Regions from separate parts of the Pseudoalteromonas sp. NZS71_1 genome, predicted to be linked through region 2. Evidence: predicted binding sites of a transcription regulator. Region 2 holds the regulator's gene; each other region holds the start of a gene.
The links. Region 2 encodes sigma-54, which starts transcription at its own class of promoters, with help from an activator protein. Its sites were predicted from a motif close to GTTGGCACGNNNNTNGNNT; they were not measured.
Positions count from the first base shown of each region.

Region 1: I6F43_RS08390 (ferritin-like domain-containing protein) is a predicted target of sigma-54. The motif match lies at 3,894-3,912, and genes of this name have one in related genera.
Region 3: I6F43_RS02405 (amidase family protein) is a predicted target of sigma-54. The motif match lies at 2,397-2,415, and genes of this name have one in related genera.
Region 4: I6F43_RS13500 (DUF1328 domain-containing protein) is a predicted target of sigma-54. The motif match lies at 1,965-1,983, and genes of this name have one in related genera.

Region 1 is NZ_JADYXM010000004.1:163,467-169,372, forward strand. It holds gene I6F43_RS08380 (TonB-dependent receptor plug domain-containing protein) at 1-2,624, shown strand, start outside; gene I6F43_RS08385 (ExbD/TolR family protein) at 2,697-3,092, opposite strand; gene I6F43_RS08390 (ferritin-like domain-containing protein) at 3,407-3,850, opposite strand; gene I6F43_RS08395 (LysR family transcriptional regulator) at 4,028-4,966, opposite strand; gene aceK (bifunctional isocitrate dehydrogenase kinase/phosphatase) at 4,983-5,906, opposite strand, start outside.
Region 2 is NZ_JADYXM010000002.1:477,455-483,360, forward strand. It holds gene lptC (LPS export ABC transporter periplasmic protein LptC) at 1-213, shown strand, start outside; gene lptA (lipopolysaccharide transport periplasmic protein LptA) at 203-748, shown strand; gene lptB (LPS export ABC transporter ATP-binding protein) at 745-1,470, shown strand; gene I6F43_RS05080 (RNA polymerase factor sigma-54) at 1,540-3,039, shown strand; gene hpf (ribosome hibernation promoting factor) at 3,066-3,353, shown strand; gene ptsN (PTS IIA-like nitrogen regulatory protein PtsN) at 3,358-3,810, shown strand; gene rapZ (RNase adapter RapZ) at 3,829-4,674, shown strand; gene I6F43_RS05100 (HPr family phosphocarrier protein) at 4,717-4,989, shown strand; gene mgtE (magnesium transporter) at 5,120-5,906, shown strand, end outside.
Region 3 is NZ_JADYXM010000001.1:571,473-577,378, forward strand. It holds gene yddG (aromatic amino acid DMT transporter YddG) at 1-656, opposite strand, end outside; gene I6F43_RS02395 (TetR/AcrR family transcriptional regulator) at 1,105-1,758, shown strand; gene I6F43_RS02400 (putative 4-hydroxy-4-methyl-2-oxoglutarate aldolase) at 1,762-2,244, shown strand; gene I6F43_RS02405 (amidase family protein) at 2,582-3,787, shown strand; gene I6F43_RS02410 (gamma-glutamyltransferase family protein) at 3,784-5,385, shown strand; gene I6F43_RS02415 (sulfite exporter TauE/SafE family protein) at 5,373-5,906, shown strand, end outside.
Region 4 is NZ_JADYXM010000009.1:18,800-24,705, reverse strand. It holds gene oadA (sodium-extruding oxaloacetate decarboxylase subunit alpha) at 1-1,249, opposite strand, end outside; gene I6F43_RS13505 (OadG family protein) at 1,261-1,503, opposite strand; gene I6F43_RS13500 (DUF1328 domain-containing protein) at 2,023-2,196, shown strand; gene I6F43_RS13495 (hypothetical protein) at 2,255-2,446, shown strand; gene I6F43_RS13490 (YcxB family protein) at 2,579-3,046, shown strand; gene csrA (carbon storage regulator CsrA) at 3,097-3,288, opposite strand; gene I6F43_RS13480 (aspartate kinase) at 3,380-4,597, opposite strand; gene alaS (alanine--tRNA ligase) at 4,604-5,906, opposite strand, start outside.

The sequences.
Region 1 (5,906 bases), on a different contig from region 2:
AAAATGGTTTACTGAGTATAAAACTCAAACAAATCAACAGGAATGATAACAACATGATGAAGCTTTCAGCGGTCAGTGCAGCAGTATTACCAGCCTTACTTGCAGTTAATTCGCAAGGTGTAAACGCAGCAGAAGAAGTCGCTCAAGAAAAAATTGAAAAAATTGCTATTGTCGGTAGCCGTGTAGCAGGACGTTCAGTTGAAGATTTACCCGTTCCAGTAGATATCTTAAGTGCAGAAGCGCTTGAAAATACAGGCCAAACAGAAGTTGGTCGTATGCTACAGTCTATCGCTCCTTCATTTAACTTTTCAAGCTCTGCAATTAGTGACGGTACTGATGCTTTAAGACCTGCAACACTTCGCGGTTTAGGCCCCGACCAAACATTGGTGTTAATTAACGGCAAACGTCGTCACCAAGCAAGTATTATTCATATTAATGGCTCTGTTGGGCGTGGTACTGCAGGTACTGATATGAATGCAATTCCAGCCTCTGCAATTAAACGCATTGAAGTATTACGTGATGGCGCTGCTGCTCAGTATGGTTCTGATGCGATTGCTGGTGTTATTAATATTGTACTTAAAGATGGTAGCGAAGGCGGTAAAGCGGCTATTAACTACGGCCAATATTCAGAAGGTGATGGCGAAACCATCAACCTTGATTTTAATAAAGGCTTTGCGCTAGGCGATGACGGTTATTTAAATACAACTATCAATTACCGTGACCGTGCACCGACTAACCGTGCAGGTTTACATGGCTCTTGTCAGTTTTATGGTTGTACAGAGTTAAGTGACGGTACTTTACTTGCTGGCGATCCGCGTGAACTGACAGCCGATCGTGATACTTTTAGAATTGGTGATGCTGATTCTCAGCAGTTTGGTTTAACAATTAATACTGGTTACGAGTTAGGTGATGGCGAGCTTTACGGCTTTATTACTTACTCAACACGTGAAAACGAGTCGGCTGCATTTTTCCGTCATAATGCAAATGCAGGTGGTAACCCAGTACTGCAAGATAACGATGCGACAATTCCGCTAGGTTTCTTACCAAAAATTAATACAACTATCGACGATATCTCATACAACTTTGGTTATAAAACTGAGTTTGATAACGATGCAAGTCTTGATTTGTCTTACACCTACGGTGAAAACAGCATTGATTATACGACAAGTGACACTATTAATGCCTCATACGCTAACTTTTTACGTTATGACCAAGGTTTGAGTGCAGCTGATATTCGTACAACTATCCCACGTGAAGCGTACGCTTACGGCATGGAATTATCACTGCAAACAATCAACATTGATTTTACGCAAAACTTTGATGATTATTCGTTAGCGATGGGTGCTGAAATTCGTACTGACGAATACCGTATCTTAGAAGGTAGTGAATATGCATACCGCGATTACGATACTACCAACGGTGTAAGTATTTATAACGGCTTAAGTGGTGGTGTTGGCTCTGAAGATGCATCAGGTGGTTCACAAGGTTTTGGTGGTTCGTCTCCTGCGTCATCAGTTGATGAATCGCGTGATGTAATCTCATTTTATGTAGATGCAGAAGCTTATGTGATTGAAGATGTAATTTTATCGGGTGCACTTCGCTACGATAACTACAAAGGCTTTGGTGATACAGTAAACTTTAAGCTTGCTGGTAACTGGTCTGTAACCGACGATATTTCACTACGTGGTGCATTAAGCTCAGGTTTTAGAGCACCTTCAATGCAACAGCTTTACTTTAATAATGTAAGTACGCAATTTGTTGTTGATACTAATGGTAACTTAGTTGCAGAAGAGGTTGGTACATTTAGAAATGATTCAACACTTGCGCAAAGCTTAGGTATTCCAAAGCTTAAAGAAGAAAAATCACAAAACCGTAGTTTAGGTATTGTGTATAACGTTACAGATAATATTAATGTAACCGTTGATTACTATTCAATTGATATTGACGACCGTATTGTAATTAGTGACCGCTTAGGTAAAGGTTTATCTACAAGCCTTGATGCTGCATTAAATAGTGCGGGGGCTGGCGTAGGGCAGTTTTTCTTAAATGGTGCTGATACTGAAACTCGTGGTGTTGATTTTGTAGCAACGTGGAACACTGAAGGTTTAGGCGGTACGCTTGATTTTACACTTGCAGCTAACTTCACTAAAACAGATGTTGTATCGTTATTTTCTCCTGCTGGCTCAAGCCTTGAGACAGTAAGTGTAGACGATATATTTTCAGCGGAAGATATCTCTATTATAGAAGAGTGGCAACCAGAGGATCGTATTAACTTAAGTGCACTTTATCAACGTGATGATTGGACAGTTAACCTGTCACTTAATCGCTTTGGTGAGTACACAGTAGAAGATGGCGGACGTCAAACGTATGGCGCAGAAATTTTAACTGACGTTAAAGTTAACTACTTCGTTACTGAAGATTTGTCGGTAAACATTGGTGCAAATAACTTGTTTGACGTTTACCCAGATAAAAACGAAATAGGTAACTCTCGCTCAGGTACTATTGTGGATGCTAGTGGCAACACAGTAATAAGTAGCTCAGGTGTGTTTGACTACTCACGTCGCTCGGCTCCATTTGGATTTAACGGTGCTTACTACTACATAGGCGCAGAATACCGTTTTTAATTAATAACCTCCCTTTCGTTATTTAACTCAAAGGGCCGTAAGGCCCTTTTTTTGGTTTTATATTGGGCTGTTTTATTTAGAAATCAAACTTATTGAATAATCATCGTATTGCTTAATATTATTCATTACACTCATTAAAGTATTATGTGTACTGTTTTCGTCTGCGGTTATAAGTACCGAACTTATTTCATATTTAGCCGCGAACATCGCTAAATTAGACGTAACTTGCTCTAAATCAATTAACCTCCCTGAAAAATATACTCCGTTACTTTCATCAATTCTAAATAAAGCATTTTTAACAGGCTTATCTATTTGAGGGCTGTCGAGTGGTCGGTTTAATTCAATAGCCACAGGTTTTACAAAAGATGTAGTTACAATAAAGAAAATTAGTAATATGAACACTATGTCTAACATCGGGGTCATATCAACATCAGCATTATTTTGCAGTTTACTTAGTTTACTTTTCATATTGGACCTTATTTTTAATTAAATGCTGCGGCGCCACAGCAAGGTTTTAGGTACCTAATAACAAAATTAGCACAGCAAAAATAAAGCGTGGTTAAATAAACATTCTAATAACATTAAATTTTTGTATTTATTATGTATTTAAAATGTGGCGAAATAAGGTGGTGTTTATAGCAATCTGCTTATATATGGGGTCTATTTAGCATCGTTATAGAGTAATTTAATTCGTTAAATTGCTTAAGGGTTTATACAGATTGGTATTAGAGGCAATAAAAAACCCAGCGCTAGGCTGGGTTGTATTTATGAGTTATGTAAGCTTACTGCTTTTGCATACGGCTCATTTCTGCATGGCAGCTTTGCATCGTTAATAATGTTTTAGCCAGTGCTGCTTCGCAATCAGCTGGTTGCGGTTTATCCATAGCGGCTTTAATTTCTTCAAGCGTTTTATCTTCTACTTCTTCAAGCTCTTTAACATACGTGCTGTCGTTATGTGAAGTGAAAGTAGTCAATAGGGCTGTATATGCACGTCGTGCTTCAACTGCGAAAGATGAACCATCTTCGCGTTCGCCTTTTTCATTAATTGCATATGGCTGCAGACGCTCGACACTCACTTTTCGGGCATCTATCATACGCTGAAAAAGTGCGCAAATAGCAGGGTCTTCAACTTTTTCCTGTGCTTTTTGATAAAAATCGATGCCGCTGTTCATAACTTGAATGATGTCAGTAATATGATTTACTTCTGATCCTTGATGGGTGTTCATAATGACCTCTTTTATTAAATGAATGTATAGTTCAATTTAATAAAAGCAATGTACGTTCCACGTTTTTGTTTTTATGTAGTCATTTGATTTTATTGATTTAATTTTATTACAGAAAGGGGCTAAGTTAATGAGGAAAGTATTAACCTAGCAATTTTTACATTATATTGTGTAATAAAGTTATTTTAGCTCTTCAGCTACTTCAGCGACTTTTTGGCGTAACCAGATGTGGCTCGCATCGCGATGTAACAGTGGGCTCCAAATCATATCAAGCTCAAAAGGAGGAATTGGAAACGGTGGCTCTAAAATTTTAAGCCCCGGATCATCTAAGTATATATTTGCAGCTTTTGAAGGAAGGGTCGCAATCAAGTTTTTCTCTTTAGCTAAATGAATCGCTACATGGTAGTTACGCGTAAAAGTGGCAATATTACGATGTTTACCAAAGTGGGCAAGTGCTTCGTCAACCCAACCAAGTTTTTGCACATCTTTAGGGTCCATGCCCACGCCTACACCAAAACCTGTTTTACTCACCCATATATGGCGCGCTTTTAAGTAGCTGTCGAGGCTAAAGTTTTCAATAATAGGGTTGTCGGCCTTAACTAAGCAGCAAAAACTGTCTTTCCAAATACGTTTATGATGAAAAGACTGAGGTAAGTTTTCAAAACGGTTGATTGCCATATCTACTTTACCGTTTTCTACGTCATGAAAGGTTACATCACTTGGTGTGAGTATATCTAAAGTAGTATCGGGGGCTTCTTCGTGTAGTTTACTTAAGAGCTTTGGCGCTAACGTACTTGCAGCGTAATCACTGGCCATTATTCTAAATACACGTTTACTCTGGCTTGCCTCAAATTCTCTATTAGGTGCTAGGGTTTCTTCAAGCGTCATTAATATGCCACGAATAACGGGTTGTAACTCTAAAGCGCGCTCTGTCGGGACCATACCATCGCTGGTACGAACTAAAATAGGGTCGTTAAATAAGTTACGAAGACGTTTAAGGCCATTACTCATTGCGGGCTGCGTAATACTCAATTGATTAGCAGCGCGTGTTACGTTGCATTCTCGAAGCAATGTATCGAGATAAACGAGTAAATTTAAATCTATTTTACTTATATTCATTGTGTGTCCTTTGCGTCTACCAGTGATGGATAAATCGCTGTGCTGTCGGGTAAGGGTAAATATGACTTACCTGCCCATTTTTTATATTTTGTTGCGCCTGCTTCCAAAAGCTAACATCTATAAGCTCTGGATGAGTGCTGAGAAAAAACTTTTTATACATAGGATTAGGCATTACAAATGTACATAACTGCTCTGGGAATACATCTTGTGGTGCAACAGAGTAACTTTGTTCATCCATTAAATAATCGTCGTAGCTCTTTGCTTTTGGTAATGCTCTAAAGTTCATATCTGTTAGGTATTGAACTTCATCGTAATCGTAAAAAATAATACGTTTGTGCTTACTTACACCAAAGTTTTTTAAGAGCATATCGCCAGGAAATATATTAACGGCAATCATTTCTTTTAGAGCTTGCCCGTATTCTTCAATCGCGTCTGCGGCACTTTCTTCATCAGCATTTTCTAAAAATAAATTGAGTGGTGTCATGCGCCGTTCAATATATAAATGCTTGATGATCAACCATTCGCCTTCAATTACCATTGATGAGCCAATTGTTTTATGTAATTGCGCAAGTAAATTACTATCAAAACGCGCCAAAGGAAATACGACGTTAGAATACTCTATGGTATCGGCCATTCTGCCAACGCGATCATGGTTTTTTACTAGTTGATAACGCTTTAATACGGTATCACGGCCGAAGGGCTTACTTTCACCAAATTTGTCTTTTATTACTTTAAAAACATAACCAAATGAGGGAAGGGTAAATACCATCATCACCATACCGGGAGTACCCGGTGCAATTGTAAACTCATCACTAGAGTGAGATAAGTGATTTAAAAACTCTCGATAAAACTCAGTTTTACCCTGCTTATGAAAACCCACTGCGTTATAGAGCTCAGCAAGTGTTTTGTTTGGCATAAGCTGATTCAAAAACCGGACAAG
Region 2 (5,906 bases):
GTTGCCAAAAACTTAACCGATAACGCCATGATAGACAAAATCAATGCTGATAATATTCAAGTAGATATAAAGCTATTAACAATGCGTTCGGAGCAACCCGTTATCATCACTGGGCCCAATTTAAAAATCACTGGTAAAGGCCTAGAAGCCGACTTAAAAACCGAAGTGATAAAACTAATTAACCATACGCGAACCATATATTATGACCAATAAAATATTAAAATCACTTATTATTCCTACACTTATACTAGCGTTTAATAGTAGTGCTGCAGAGCAAAACACGCAACCGGCTGCAAATCAAATTTCAATAAGCGCCGATAAGCAAGAAGGTCAATTAAAAGCTAATGTCGGAATTTTTGAGAAAAACGTTGAAATTATTCACGGTAACCGCCGTATCACAGCCGACCGCTTAGAAGTACATAAACGCGATGAACTTGGCGATAATAAACAATTATTAATTGCTACAGGTAGCCCTGCGCACTTTGAAGAGAAGCAATCAGATGGCACGACTATGAGCGCCAGTGCTGACGAAGTACGTTATGATGTATCTAAGCGTTTTTTAACGCTTGTTGGTAATGCACAAGTATCGCAAGCGGGACAAAAAATAAATGCTAAAAGCATTACCTACGATATAGAGCAGCAGCTAATCAGTGCCGAAAAAGATGAAAACTCAACTGACCGCGTTCACACAATTTTAGTGCCAATCGAGACTAAAAAAAGTAAAAAAAGCGACAAAGGTCAACCATGAGCACATTAAAAGCAGAGCTATTAGCAAAGAGCTATAAAGGCCGTGAAGTTGTAAAAAACGTCGGCCTTGAAGTCAAAGCTGGCAGTATTGTTGGCTTACTTGGCCCTAACGGCGCAGGTAAAACCACCACGTTTTATATGATAGTAGGACTTGTACCTAGCGACAAAGGTAAAATATCGATAGACGATAACGATATTACTCTTTTACCTATGCATAGTCGTGCTAGATTAGGCATTGGCTACTTACCGCAAGAGTCTTCAATATTCAGAAAGCTGACTGTTTATCAAAACTTAATGGCCATTTTAGAAACGCGCAAAGAGTTAAATAAACAAGCTAGAGAAGACACTCTCGATAAATTATTAGATGAATTTAGCATACAACACATTCGTGATAGCCAAGGTATGGCATTGTCAGGAGGCGAACGTCGTCGTGTTGAAATAGCACGTGCGCTGGCAGCAGATCCTAAATTTATATTACTGGATGAACCATTTGCAGGTGTTGACCCTATTTCGGTATTAGATATAAAGAAAATAATAGAACATCTTAAAAATCGTGGGATTGGTGTATTAATTACCGATCATAACGTAAGAGAAACCCTTGATGTTTGTGAAAAAGCCTACATTGTTTCTCATGGGGAGCTGATTGCATCAGGTACTCCAGAACACGTATTAAATGATAAAACAGTACGCGATGTTTACTTAGGCGAGCAATTTAGGCTGTAACATTTACGCCATGTCTTTAAGCATCTGCTAGTATTAATTATAACAACATAAAAGGATTGTTAGAGATACATGAGGCAATCACTACAGCTGCGCATGGGCCAGCAACTTACAATGACTCCACAGCTGCAACAAGCTATTCGTTTGTTGCAACTCAGTACATTGGATCTCCAGCAAGAAATACAAGAAGCTCTCGACAGCAACCCGCTATTAGAGGTTGAAGAAGCAGACTATTCAGAAGACGCTGCAGGTAAAAACGAGCAAAAAGCAGATACAGATGACATAACTGTTAGCGCATCTGCCGATGATGCTCCAAGCGAATACGAACAAGATAGTGGTGAAGCACTTGCAAAAGACACGCTAAGTGACGACATGGCTATGGATGTTAGTTGGGATGAGTACATGAGTGCCGCCCCAGCATCATCATCGGGTCCGATGCCTGAAGACGAATCAATATACCAAGGCGCCTCTACTGAAACGCTCCATGAGTATTTAATGTGGCAGTTACAACTAACGCCATTTAGCCCTACAGACGAAGCTATTGCTATTGCGATTGTAGAAGCCGTCGATGATTCAGGTATTTTAACACTAAGCTGCGAAGAGATTTTAGAAAGCTTTAATCAAGAAAACGAAGATGATAACGAAGTCGAACTTGATGAAATTGAAGCTGTATTAAAACGCATCCAACTGTTTGATCCTGTTGGTATTGCTGCACGTAGTTTACAAGAGTGTTTGTGTATTCAGCTTAACCAGTTTGACAAAGAAACACCTTACATTAATGAAACAAAAATGATTTTAACCGAGCATATTGATTTATTAGCTGCTCGTGACTATCGTACATTAATGAAGAAAACTAAGCTCAAAGAAGAAGAGCTTAAAGAAGTAATGACATTAATACATACTCTTAGCCCTAAACCTGCAGATACTATTGTAAGAGAAGAATCTGAGTATGTTATTCCTGATGTGTCAGTTAAAAAAATTAAAGGCCGCTGGGTTGTTGAGTTAAACCCAGACAGCATGCCTAAAATTCGTGTTAATAGCCAATACGCGGCAATGTCTCGCACTGTAAAATCCAGTGGTGACAGCCAGTTTATTCGCTCGCATTTACAAGAAGCTAAATGGTTTATTAAAAGCTTAGAAAGTAGAAACGACACGCTATTAAAAGTAACAAATTGTATTGTTAAGCAACAACAAGGCTTTTTTGAACACGGTCCTGAAGCCATGAAACCAATGGTTTTAAATGATGTTGCTGAAATGGTAGAAATGCACGAATCAACAATTTCGCGCGTAACAACCCAAAAGTATATGCACACACCCCGTGGTATATTTGAGCTTAAATATTTTTTCTCAAGCCATGTAAGCACCGAAAACGGGGGTGAATGTTCATCTACAGCAATCCGTGCGCTTATCCGAAAATTAATCGCAGCAGAAAACTCAGCAAAACCATTGAGTGATAGCAAAATAGCGGATATATTGGCTGAGCAAGGAATTAAAGTAGCGAGACGTACAATCGCAAAATACCGCGAATCTCTGGCTATTCCACCGTCAAATCAACGTAAAAGTTTGATTTAAGACGCAAAAAAAAGAGGGTAATGCTTATGCAACTAAACTTAACTGGTCGTCACGTAGAATTAACCGATTCACTAAGAGACTATATTAATACCAAATTTGCGAAGCTAGAAAGACACTCTGATCATATTAATAATGTTCATGTCATTCTCGATGTAGAAAAATTAAATCAAAAAGCAGAAGCCACCATACACGTAAGCGGTGCTGAGTTATTTGCCTCTACAGAACATCAAGATATGTATGCCGCCATTGACTCGTTGATCGACAAGCTCGATCGACAAGTAATTAAACACAAAGAGAAGCTTGCTCGACACTAATATGATGAAATTAAGCTCACTTATATGCCAGGACTGCAGCAAAGCTGCGGTCCTTTTTAATAGCAAAAAAAGAATTTTAGAGTTCATTAGCGAACTTGCTCACGACAAACTTCCGTATTTACCGCAACAAGATATTCTTAATGCTTTAATGAGCAGAGAAAAATTGGGTAGTACAGGTATAGGGCGTGGCATTGCCATTCCTCATGGAAGAATGAGCGGTGCAGAAGAGCCTTTGGCTTTAGTACTCGTTAGCGAAACTCCAATAAATTTTGATGCAATCGATAATCGCCCTGTTGATATTTTCGTCGCACTCATCGTACCAGATGGCGATAACCAGCAGCACTTAAAGACTCTAGCAACCATTGCTGATAAACTAAACAATAAAGATTTTTGTAAACAGTTACGCAGTGCAAAATCAGATACTGAGCTTTACCAAGTTATTGTCAATCAATCATAGTTTTATAAAGGGTGTTAAATGGAGTTAATTATCATAAGCGGCCGTTCTGGTTCTGGAAAGTCGGTTGCTTTACGCGTTGTAGAAGATTTAGGTTATTATTGCGTAGATAATATTCCAGTTAACTTGCTTCCTTCATTAGTTCGCAGTGTGTCTGATAGCTACGATAAAATTGCTGTTAGCATTGATGTACGGAACATCCCTAAACAACAAGATGAATTTAACGATATTCTTGAATACTTGCCAGGCTTTGCAAACCCTACGTTATTTTATTTAGATAGCGACGATCAAACATTGATCAAACGTTTTTCTGAAACTCGTAGATTACACCCACTATCAATTGACTCGTTGCCTCTTGATTTAGCCATCAAAAAAGAAAAAGAATTACTTGATGTATTAATCACCCGCGCCGACTTTATGATAGATACAACTGATTTAAGCGTTCATCAACTTGCTGAATCTATTCGTGAAAAGATTTTAGGTAAAAAAGATAAGCAACTGATTGTCACGTTTGAATCGTTTGGTTTTAAATACGGTATACCAAAAGAAGCAGATTACGTATTTGATGCACGCTTTTTACCCAATCCACATTGGGAACCTGAATTAAAACCTTTAAATGGGTTAGATCAACCTGTTAAAGATTATTTGGCCAATCACAGCATAGTGCAAAAATTCACATGGCAAATTCAGACATTTGTACAAACATGGTTACCGCACTTAGAGCGAAATAACCGCAGTTATTTAACCATTGCTATTGGGTGTACAGGCGGACAACATCGCTCTGTATATTTAGCGCAAACTATCGGTGAAAGTTTTGCAATGACACATCCCAATGTTAAAATTCGCCATCGCGAACAAGAAAAATAATATAGCTGAATAATCACCTGTTCAGCTTAGGTAGAGTAAGTTATGCATTGTGAAGACACTTTTTTAATAAAAAACAAATTAGGATTGCACGCCAGAGCAGCCACCGTGCTTGCCCAATTGGCAGTGCAGTTTGATGCGACAATTACATTATTTCAAGATGACAAAGAAGCTGCAGGCGATAGCGTACTTGCACTAATGTTACTTGAAAGTAGCCAAGGCAAAGAAGTAAAAGTTGTATGTAAAGGCCCCGATTCTGAGCAAGCTTTACATGCTGTTGGAGAGTTAATAGCACAACGTTTTAATGAACAAGAATAAACAGTTATAAAAATAATGCTCGCATTACTAATGCCCCAACTAAAACAGATATATAAAATAAATACGGTTAGTGACGCCAGTTAACTCACCTCTCCCCATAAAGTAATATAAAAATTTATAAAGGACGCCAATGCCTGAAGCTTTTGAACAAGATTACCCACTACAGCAACTAAAACAGGTGACTAAGTCACTCAATAGTGGTCAATTTGTTCAAGTTAGGCGCATGCTCGCAAAAACAGCTCCTTGTGATACCGCATTATTATTAGAATCATCACCACATAAAATTCGCCGACTCCTTTGGCAGTTGGTTGATCCTGATGTGCAAGGTGATGTTCTTGAAGAACTCTCAGAAGATGTTCGTTTAGGCATTATTGCCCAAATGGAACCTAAGCACATTGCAGCCGCAACCGAAGATATGGGCCACGATGACTTAGGTGAAGTATTACGTAGTCTGCCAGACACCGTTTATAAAGACGTTGTTAGCGCGATGGACATTCAAGACCGTGAGCGTGCAACACAAGCACTTTCGTATCAAGAGCGTTCTGCTGGCGCGCTAATGAACACCGATACGGTGACCATCCGCCCTGACGTTACGCTCGATGTTGTACTTAGATATATTAGGCTACGCGGCGAGTTACCAGAAGGTACCGATGACTTGTACGTTGTTGATAAGCATAACTGCTTTATAGGCGCTTTATCGCTGAGTACATTATTAACTAACCCGCCAGAAAAAATTGTTCGTGATTTAATGGATGAAGATTGTGAATCCATTCCAATCTCTATGGATGAAAGTGAAGTCGCGCAATTATTTGAACGTCATAATTGGATATCGGCCCCCGTAGTCGATGATAACGATCAGCTCCTTGGTCGTGTCACTATCGATGACATCGTTGACGTAATCCGAGAAGATGCTGAGC
Region 3 (5,906 bases), on a different contig from region 2:
CTTGAGCTGAGTGAAAACGTTAATGGCGCTTCATTACTAAAACCATATTGCGCCCATAAACTCATTGCCGTAACAGTAAAGAATAACGTAATGGCATTTTTGCCATTACTCAGCTTTTGCGTAACCACGCAATAAATAGCCCATATAAACGCTGCAGTTAATGCCATTAAATAAGTAACAGGATTATCAGCAAAGTTAGCTACAAGCGTATCGAGTGACATTTCTTGATCGCCCGTAATACACCAAGCAACGCCTAAAAAAGCAATAATCATGCTTGGGTACACCCAATAACTTACTTTTTTGCGACCAATGATAATAGAGAGCAATATAGTCAGCGTGGGCCATAAATAATTAATAACCGCCATTTCCATTGCCTGATGACGGCTATTTGCCATACCAATAGAAAGCGCCAAGCAAATTTCGTACGATACAAATAATAAAGTACCTACTACCAAGTAGCGTCTTGAAAACCCACTAAACTTAGGCACTCCCATAACCAAAATTAAAAATATCGCACTGACAGAGTACATAGCCGCAGCACCACCGATGGGGCTAAACAACTCAGAAATATCCCGTAGTAATGCAACTAAGCAACTCCACAGTAATATTGCAGCAACTCCATAAAGCGTGTATTTATTTTTGCTTAAAAACTCCATTTGCCAATCCAAAAGTACTACTCGTAAATTTGAAACTAAACTAACAGTAATTATTTAATTAAACAATTAGGGTCTGTTGATCTTTCAAGGTTAAATTTGCAGCAGTCTGTTTGGTATTTAGGCAAGGCAGAGCCTATATAGTGTGGTTATTCCCCATAAATGGGCGATAACGTAGCATTAATGCCAAACAGGCGCTGCCCAAAGGGTTCTTCCTAGGGACTACTTACTTTTTGTTGCTCGGTTTTTACTTAGCCCACTAGGTTACAAATCTCGCGCCGCGATTAAATAGCCCCTAGTTTGAACAAATTTTAATCCGCAAAGATCAACAGACCCTAAAGTTTATAGCTTAAACCTCTTCCCCTGTTTTTTACATTCACACTTTTTAGTAATTGACCTTTTGGTCAGTAAAGCTACAATCAATCAATACGTTAAACACGCAAACTCAACAATGACCACACAAATAAAACCAAATAAAAAAGAAGTAACACGCGAAAAAAACCAAAAACTAATTTTAGATGCCGCCGAGCAATTGTTTTCGCAATTAGGTTACGACGGAGCAAGTATGAGCATGGTTGCTAAAGAAGCGCAGGTGCCAAAAGCTAATATTTTGTATTACTTTAAAAGTAAAGATGGTCTGTACGAGTCTGTGATCGACCGCATAATAGCTAATTGGAACTTAGGGCTCGATAACGTCACAATTAACGACGATCCAGCTACCGTGCTTTATAACTATATTAAAAGTAAAGTAATACTCGCCGTAAATCAGCCAATGCAATCTCGCTTATTTGCCAGTGAAATACTGCGCGGTGCCCCTTATTTACAAAACTACTTTAGAACCAATACCCGCCCTTGGGTTAAGCAAAAAGTTGATGTACTTCAAGCGTGGATGGACGCAGATAAAATGGATAAGGTTGACCCCTACCATTTGCTCTTTACTATTTGGTCTACCACGCAGTATTACGCCGACTTTCAGGCTGAGGTTTTACTCGTAATGAACAAATTAGAGTACGACAAAACCGATGTGGCACAAATTACGCAATCAATTGCCCACATAATTTTAAAAGGTATTGGTCTTAAAATACCTGAGCAAAGTGAGACTTAACCCATGACATCCTTTACTACACCCGATTTATTTGACGATCATCGCGATAACGTGCAAGTAGCCGACAGTGGCCTTTATCACTTTGGTAAAAAAACCACGTTTTATGGCAAAGTAGTTACAGTTACCTGTCCAGAAGACAACTCTTTTGCTGCCGATATATTGCATGAAAATGGTGAAGGTAAAGTATTAGTTATAAACGGGTTTGCGAGCAAACGCTTTGCGTTTATTGGCGATATTATGGCTGAGCGTGCCCTAAATAATGGTTGGGAAGGCGTAATAATAAATGGCTGTTGCCGAGATATAGAAATACTCGCCACGATGAACTTACCTGTAATGGCGCTAGGCTCAACACCGCGTAGTACCTTAAAGCGCGGCTTTGGTGATAAAAACCAAGCTGTTACCATGCTTAGCACCACCATGGAACCTAACGATTGGGTTTACGCCGATATTAACGGTTTAATCATCAGTAAAACGTCCCTTATTTAGCGCTCACAACCATATAAATAAAGACCAATTTGGTGCACCTGCGCACCAAATTGGTTTGTTTTAGCTCATTTTAATACCACTATTTTTACAGCCCATATTTACTAACCTCATACAACTCGCCAAATCCTGACCAATTGGACAGGATTTTAATTTGTGGCATTCCTCTTGCTTAGGTTTTAAACAATATAATAAGCTAACCGATTAAAAAGCGGATTAGGCTCTGTAAAATAAAAACAAGATGTTACGCAGTGAGCTGAAAAATAATAAAAATTAATCCGTCTTTTTAATCACTCTAAATCTGAACTGCTTGGTCAGATTTTTTATAACGAGTGGTGATATGAGTAGCAAAAATAATAATACGACCGGTATTTTTTGTGACCATGGTCCTAAGGCATGGCAAACACATTACCAAGGCACGCTTATTAATAAGCGTCTTGCAATAAAAGATGTATTTGCTGTTAAAGGTGAGCGCAACAGCGCAGGTAACCCACACTGGTTTAAAGCAGCAAAACCGGCCCAGCAAACAGCAAGTGCCGTAAATATGTTAATGGACGAGGGTTGTAGCTTTACAGGCTTTACCCATACCGATGAGCTTGCTTACAGCTTAGAGGGAAATAACATTCATTATGGTGCAGCACAAAACCCTAAATTAAAAGGGCATACTTGCGGTGGTTCGAGTATGGGGTCTGCTGCATCCGTTGCTGCTAACTTAGCCGATATTGGCTTAGGCACCGACACTGGCGGCTCAATTAGAATACCCGCCAGCTATTGTGGTTTATTTGGTATAAGGCCAAGCCATAACGTGATTGAAAAAGACGGCCTAATACCGTTGGCACCGCCTTTTGATACTATAGGTTGGCTTACCCAAAGCGCCGAGCTATTAAGCAGCGTTGGCGATGTATTATTACCACAACAACCTATTAATAAAGTAAATACGCTGGTTATTTGCGAAGCACTCTTTGAACTTGTTGACTCCTCTTTACAAGCACCACTGGGTAACCTTTTAGAAAAAACCAAACCTTATTTTAATCATCATATCGATTTTAAGCTCCCCAACGTTGGTTTACTAAGTGAGCTTGCCGATACCTTTAGAATATTACAAGGTCGTGCGATTGCTAAAACGCACCGAGACTGGCTTGAACTCCCAGATCAGCTTTCTCATTTTGCGCCAGCAATTGCGGCTCGTTTTAAAATGGCACTGGCTTTAACCGAGCAAGAAGAACAAGAGGCGTTAAAAATACAGCACGAGTGGCAAACAATAGTCGCTAAAAACCTAAACAAACACAGCTGCTTATTTTTACCCACCACACCCACAACCGCACCTAAATTAGGCGCCGACACAAGCGCCTTACGCATGCAAATTATTACGCTTTCGGCAATTGCGGGCCTTAGTGGCTCAGCGCAAGTGCATTTACCGCTGGCTGATTTAGCAAATGATCATCCTTATGGTTTTTCATTAATGATGACCCACGGTAACGATAAAAGCCTACTTGCTTGCGTACAACAATTAGCTGCACACTTTAAACAGGACACACCGGCATGACCACACACAACATTGCATTTACCGCGTCTCACTTTTCGGCCACTGAGGCGGGTATAAATATACTAAAACAAGGCGGTACAGCTACCGAGGCTATGGTAGCCGCAGCAGCTGCTATTAGCGTTGTATATCCACATATGAACTCAATTGGTGGCGACAGCTTTTGGCTTATCGATAATCCCAATCAAAAAACACCCACCGCTATTGACGCCTGCGGCCGCGCAGCAACTAATACAACACCCTATAACTCGCACACGCAAATACCAGAGCGCGGCGGATTAAGCGCACTGACTCAAGCGGGTACAATACGCGGTTGGCAAAAAGCGCTTGAGCTTGATGAACACGCAGCACTGCCACTTTCAAAAATTTTAGCGCCCGCAATAAAACTTGCTCGCGAGGGCTTTACCGTTACAAAAAGCTTGCAGGCAGGCTGCGAAAAACTAGCCGCTGCTAACAATACCAATGACGCGTTTAAAAACCTCTACATACCCAATGGCAAACCCTTGCAAGCAGGTCAGCATTTTAAAAACCCTAAACTTGCAGCAACATTTGAGCACTTAGCAAAACAGGGTTTAAACGCATTTTATGAAGGTGCACTTGCCAACTCATTTGCCGCTGATTTAGCCAAAGCAGGCAGCTCGATTACCACAGATGATATTGCAAGTACCCAAGCCGAAGTAGTTACCCCGCTAAATGCAAACCTAAGTGGTATTGACTGCTACAACTTACCCGCGCCAACACAGGGCGTGCATTCGCTGCAAATAATTGGTGCCGTAAATAAGTTAAAGCATTTAGCTAAAACCGATGCCGACTGGACACACTTAATTGTAGAGGCAACCAAGCAAAGCTTTACCCATCGCCCTACCCTTTGGGCTGATCCTGAAGTATTAGGGGACGATTATAAAAACGCACTAACCGATGATCGCTTAAGCCAACTTGCTAACAATATTGATATGGCCAAAGCCAAAAAATGGCCATTTAACGCAGAGCCTGGCGATACAGTGTGGATGGCTGCAAGAGATAAAAACGGGCAATTAGTAAGCTTTATTCAAAGTATTTACTGGGAATTTGGCAGCGGAATACTAATGAGCGAAGGCGGCTTTGTGTGGAATAACCGAGGTTTAAGTTTTAGTTTAAGCAATGAAGATATTGCTGCGAGTAACAATAATAATGCCCTTGCGCCAAATAAAAAGCCGGCTCATACACTTAACCCAGCACTGGCAAAGTTTAGCGATGGTCGTCGACTTGCTTACGGAACAATGGGCGGTGAAGGGCAACCACAAACTCAAGCCGCTGTTTTTGCAGGCTACGCGTGGCGAAATAAATCTATAAAACAAGCAATTAGCGACCCTCGTTGGTTACTTGGACGCACATGGGGCGATACAAGTACAAATTTAAAAATTGAAAAAGGGTTAGTTTTTCATATAGAACATGAATTAAATCAACGTGACCACGATTGGGTAAGCGTTGATAATAATAACGAAATGATGGGGCACGCTGGGGCTATTTTAGATACACCTACACGCCTTGAAGCTGCAACAGATCCTCGTTCAGATGGACGTGCAACAGTAACTACAGCAGGAACACAATGTCAGAAATAATAAACCAATGGCCAATAGTAGCGGCCTTAATAGCAACCGGTATTTTTGCCGGAATTTTAGCAGGACTTTTTGGTGTAGGCGGCGGTATTGTTATCGTACCTGTGCTGTATTTTTTACTGCAAGGTTTTGGCGTAAGCCCAGAGTCGGCAATGATGATAGCCACCGCCACATCACTTGCAACCATAGTACCTACTTCGCTTTCATCTATTCGCTCGCATCATAGCAAAGGGAATATTGACCTTGCGCTAATAAAATACTGGGCACCGTTTATATTAGTTATGGCGGTAGTCGGTAGTATTATTGCTCATACCGTTCGCGGTAACGCATTAGTGCTCATGTTTGCCTGCATTGCTATTTTAGTCAGTTTAAACATGTTATTTAGAGCCGGCGCACCCGCGCTTGTAAAACAACTGCCAGGTAAATTTGGTCAAGGCGTTATGGCAAGTATTGTAGGTGGTTTGTCAGTAATGATTGGCATAGGCGGCGGTACTATTGGCGTACCTATGCTAAACGCATTTAAT
Region 4 (5,906 bases), on a different contig from region 2:
CTTTTAATAATTCAGCTTCAAGCGTTGCAAGCTCTGGTGCAATGTTATCTGCAGGGCGACAAGTAATAACCTCTGCTCCATCAAGCACACGCTCTTGTAGCTCTTTATTCATTGGTGCTGGTGTTAAGCCATATTCACCTTTTAATACGCCAGCAGTTTCTTTAGTGATTGTTTTATAACGCTCACCGGTTAGCACGTTAAGTACTGCTTGAGTACCTACAATTTGCGACGTGGGTGTTACTAAAGGTAAAAAACCAAGATCTTCACGTACGCGTGGGATCTCAAGCAAAACTTCATTAAGCTTATCTGCCGCGCCTTGCTCTTTAAGTTGGTTTTCCATGTTTGTAAGCATGCCACCTGGTACTTGAGCTAGTAAAATACGACCATCAACCCCTTTTAAGCTACCTTCAAATGCCGCATATTTTTTACGTACATCTCTAAAGTAAGCAGCAATTTCTTCTAGGTGGTTTAAATCAAGGTCGGTATCGCGCTCAGTTCCTTCAACTATCGATACAATAGTTTCAGTTGCTGTGTGTCCGTAAGTCATACTCATTGATGAAATAGCGGTATCAAGCATATCAATGCCTGCATCAATCGCTTTTTGATAAGTCGCAGTACTTAAACCTGTTGTAGCGTGGCACTGCATAGCAATAGGAACCGATACGGTTTCTTTAAGTGCTTTAATTAGTTTTTCAGCATCGTACGGCTTTAATAAACCCGCCATGTCTTTAATACAAATTGAGTGACAGCCTAAATCTTCTAATTGCTTAGCAAGAGTCAGCCACATATCAAGCGTATGAACAGGACTTACTGTGTACGAAATAGTACCTTGAGCATGTGCGCCTACTTTTATAGCCGCTTTAATCGCTGTTTCTAGGTTACGTACATCGTTCATTGCATCGAAAATACGAAATACGTCAACGCCATTTTTATGTGCGCGTTCTACAAACTTTTCAACTACATCATCAGCGTAATGGCGGTAGCCTAATAGGTTTTGACCGCGTAATAGCATTTGCTGTTTAGTATTAGGCATCGCTTTTTTAAGCGCACGAATACGCTCCCAAGGATCTTCGCCTAAATAACGAATGCACGAATCAAATGTAGCACCGCCCCACGATTCAATAGACCAATAACCTGCATCATCTAGCTTGCTAGCAATAGGTAGCATATCGTCTAGGCGCATACGTGTTGCGAGCAATGATTGGTGCGCATCGCGTAATACCAATTCTGTTAATTTTAATTTAGCCATGTGTGTGCCCCTTATTTATTATTTGATTTGTACTGAGCAATGGCAGCACTAATAGCAGCGATGTGCTCATTAGGCACACCTTGAGATTTAAAAGACGGTGATTTAGCTGGTGATGCCTCTGGTTCGCTATAGCGCGTCACCAAATTAGACATAAGCGTTACTGCACCAATTAATATCGACAGAAATACAAACACCCCAACCATACCAGTTAGCATTAAGCTACCAGCCGTTGTGAGTAGAGCACCTATATCCATTTTTCTCCCCCTTGAAACCCATATCGAAAATAAAAAATCGATTTAATTAAATATTTATTCACTGGATAATAACAAAACTAGTCGCTTTGTCTACATCTTGTAAATTGGTAAAACCAATTAAACTATAAACAACATAACACTCAACAAATTTACATGCCATAACCCAGCAATCATGCGCCCTACAATACATACAGAAAATAACGACTATAGCTAATAGTTATATGGAAGTTGTTAATTAACTATTCAACTTAATAAAAATAACCGCCAAATTTTATAATAAGTACAAAAACACACATCAATTGTTAATTGGTCTTACCAAAAACATTATTTTTAGTGAATATTTACCGGTAACTTGTAACAGTGTGAATAACTTACATAACAAAGCGTAAAAATTACTAACTAACTAATAACTAAAAACACAGTTAAAAACCATAACTACCTGATATAAAACAAAAATAAACTTTGGCATATAACTGGCATTAGTTATTGTGAGCAAATTTGATAACCAAGGAGAAAACAATGTTACGCTGGACAATTACATTTTTAGTTATTGCTTTAATCGCTGCAGTGTTAGGTTTTGGTGGCATCGCAGGTGCCGCAGCTGGTATAGCAAAAATTATATTTTTTATATTTTTAGTACTTTTAGTGATCTCATTAGTTTCAGGTGCACTACGTGGTAAATCACCCAGGTAGATAAAGCATTCAACTAACAAACACTAAAATTTAATTAATACTTACAAGGAATTACATTATGAATTCAACAACTGTAAAAGCAGCACTAATCGGTCTATTCGCAAGTTTCTTCATCATGGGTTGTGAAGACAATCACGCAGAAGACGCAGGCGAACGTATTGACGAAGCAGTAACTGACGTGCAAAACAAAGTAGAAGATGCATGTGAAAATGTTAAAGAAGGCGTAAACGCTGAAGAAACTAACTGTTAATTCTTCTTGTATCGCTAAAAAACGGCCTTAGGGCCGTTTTTTTGTGTCTGTAATAAAATCACTGACTATAAAGCTGCTCATTTAGCGGTTAGCTTGTTAAAATAAAAAAAACGATATTTAAAGCAAGGCAATATGGCATTTACAACAACCTACACACTAGATAAACCTTACTTTTACGAGTGCTTTGATGAGTCACTCCCGTACAGTAAGCGCGCCAAACCTAAGTACTTTTTACTTGTACTCCTCGTTGCGCTTGGTTTATTTGGCATTTATGTTTTAAACGATCATTACTTAGGATCGTTTATGATCATGCTAGGTGTACTAGAGTGCGTCGCTTTTTACTATCGCAGACCTTGGTGGGTAACCAGACAAATGCTCAGCAGAGCGTCAGGCTCTGAGGTAACACTTACCTTTGATGAAGAAGGCATTAAATCGGCTAATCATTACAAAAGCTTTCAGCTAACTTGGCAAGACATAAGCGAAGTAATAGATACTCAGCAAGGTATTATTATTAAAAATAAAAGCGGAATGCAGTACATTTCAAAACAAATACTAACCCCAGAAACACTCGTTTTTATAAACAAAAAAGCCACTCAGTGAGTGGCTTTTTGACTAGTTGAGTTAATTACTCAACTACGTATACGTGTTGATTAAGCATTGCCCGGATTAGGGTTCGACTTTTCAGCTTGTATGCGCATGTAAATCTCTTCACGATGCACTGATACGTCTTTTGGTGCATTAACACCGATTCGAACTTGATTTCCTTTAACACCTAGAACAGTAACTGTTACTTCGTCACCAATCATTAGGGTTTCACCTACTCTACGAGTTAGTATTAGCATTCTCTTGCTCCCATGTTCCAATAAAAATTATAAGATTCCGCTTAAACATACTAATGAAAATTAGACTGAAAAGTAAGTAAAAACTCTCAATCTATCCATTTTCTGTTAAAAATGCTTTGTGTAATGCACGAACTGCCAACTCTAGGTACTTTTCATCTATTAAAACTGAAATTTTAATCTCAGAAGTCGAGACCAAAACCACATTAATATTTTCCTGCGCTAATGCATCAAAAAATAAACTTGCTACACCAGAATGCGATTTCATACCCATTCCAACAGCAGAAACTTTAGCTACTGTTGGTAATCCGCTTATATTTTGAGCACTGAGTTGAGCTTGATCTTCGCTCAATAATTCAAGTGCTTGCAGATAATCATTCGAGTGCACAGTAAAAGCATAGTCTATTTTTTCAAAGATATGATTAACTTGATTAATCATATCTATTTCGATGCCATTATCAGCAAAAAGTTTCAATATTTTTGAAAGATATTGCGTACCGCTTGGCACACCATCTACTTTAATTAAACATTCGTCACGATTAAACGCAATCCCCGATACCACATTGCTTGGCATATCGTTCTCCTCAAAACTTATTAATGTGCCTTCATCAGGATTAAAACTAGAAAGCACCCTAAGTGGCACATTGTGTCTACCTGCAGCTTCTACCGAGCGAATATGCAAAACTTTCGCCCCTAAACTTGCCAGCTCTAGCATTTCGGCAAAAGTAACTTGGCTCATTCTGCGCGCGTTAGGTTCAACACGAGGATCTGTAGTATATACGCCATCAACGTCTGTATAGATCTGGCATTCGTCGGCTTTTATAGCCGCTGCTATTTCTACAGCCGATGTATCGGTGCCGCCGCGTCCAAGCGTTGTAATATTGCCCTCAATATCACGTCCCTGAAACCCAGCAATAATAGCAATACGATTATGCTCAAGCTCATGCTTTAAGCGCGTAGCAGCAACGTCTTCAATACGGGCTTTACCAAACATGTTGTCGGTTAGAATATTGACTTGATCGGCTAATAAGCTTACAGCTGAATGACCACGTTTGATAATAGCCATAGCAAGCAGTGATACAGAAACCTGCTCTCCGGTGCTAATAAGTACATCTAGTTCACGGCTACTCGGGCGAGTATCAATTTGTTTGGCGAGGTTAATTAAGCGGTTGGTTTCTCCCGACATAGCCGAGAGCACCACAACCACTTGATGTCCTTGCTGCCTGGTTTTAACAACAAGGTCGGCGACCGCTTCAATTCGCTCTATTGAGCCGACCGAAGTGCCACCGAATTTTTGAACAATAAGCGCCACTTAGGCTTAAGTACGCTCAGTTAACCAAGCTGTAACGCTATCTAGTGCAGCAGCAAGGTTTTGTGGTTCACTACCACCGGCTTGTGCCATATCTGGACGACCGCCACCTTTACCACCTACTTGACCTGCCATATGGTTAACTAACTCACCGGCTTTTACTTTGCCTGTTAAGTCTTTCGTTACACCGGCAATTAGGCTTACTTTGTCGCCACTGGCAACACCCAGTGCAATAACACCTGAGCCAATCTTGTTTTTAAGGTCATCAACCATACCGCGAAGCGCTTTAGATTCAGTACCTTCAACGTTTGCTACAAGTAGCTTAACGCCATTAATTTCAACAATCGAATCAAGTAAAGACGCGCCCGCTGCACTTGCTAGTTTATCGCTAAGCTGTGCAATTTGCTTTTCAAGGCCTTTAGATTTTTCAAGCAACGCAGTTACTTTTTCAAGTACCGATGCGCTATCGCCTTTAACTAAAGCTGCAACATCGCTAAGTTGTTGCTCTTGCTCGCTAACGTACGCTACAGCATCTGCACCGGTTACGGCTTCAATACGGCGAACACCTGCGGCAATACCACTTTCAGATACAATTTTGAATAAACCAATATCGCCAGCGCGCTCAACGTGAGTACCACCACAAAGCTCAATAGAGTAGTCGCCAATAGTAACTACACGTACTTCGTCATCGTACTTTTCGCCAAACAATGCCATAGCACCTTTCGCTTTAGCATCATCAATAGCCATAAGCTCAGTATTAAGTGCAAAGTTACGACGAATTTCGTCATTAACTACACGCTCAATTTCACGTAGCTCATCTTTAGTAACTGCTTCAAAATGCGAAAAGTCAAAACGTAAACGATCTGGCTGAACAAGTGAGCCTTTTTGGCCTACATGGTCGCCTAATAATTGGCGTAGTGCTTCGTGTAAAATATGCGTAGCTGTGTGGTTTTTCTTAATGCTGTCGCGGCGCGTATCATCAATTGTTGCGTCAACTTTGTCATTAACACCAATACGGCCTTGTACAGTACCGTGGTGAGCAAAAGCATTACCAAGCTTAGTGGTATTAGTAACATTAAATTCGCCACCAGCAACTGTAATAGTACCCGTGTCACCCGTTTGGCCGCCTGATTCAGCGTAAAACGGTGTGCGGTCTAGTACTACAATACCTTGTTGACCATCTTCTAATAACTGAACAGCTTCGCCACCGGCAAAAATTTCAATAACGGTCGCGCTGTAATGTGTACTGTCGTAACCTTTAAAGTCAGTGTGTTTATCTGATTTTAATTGGTCATTGTAATCTGCACCAAAT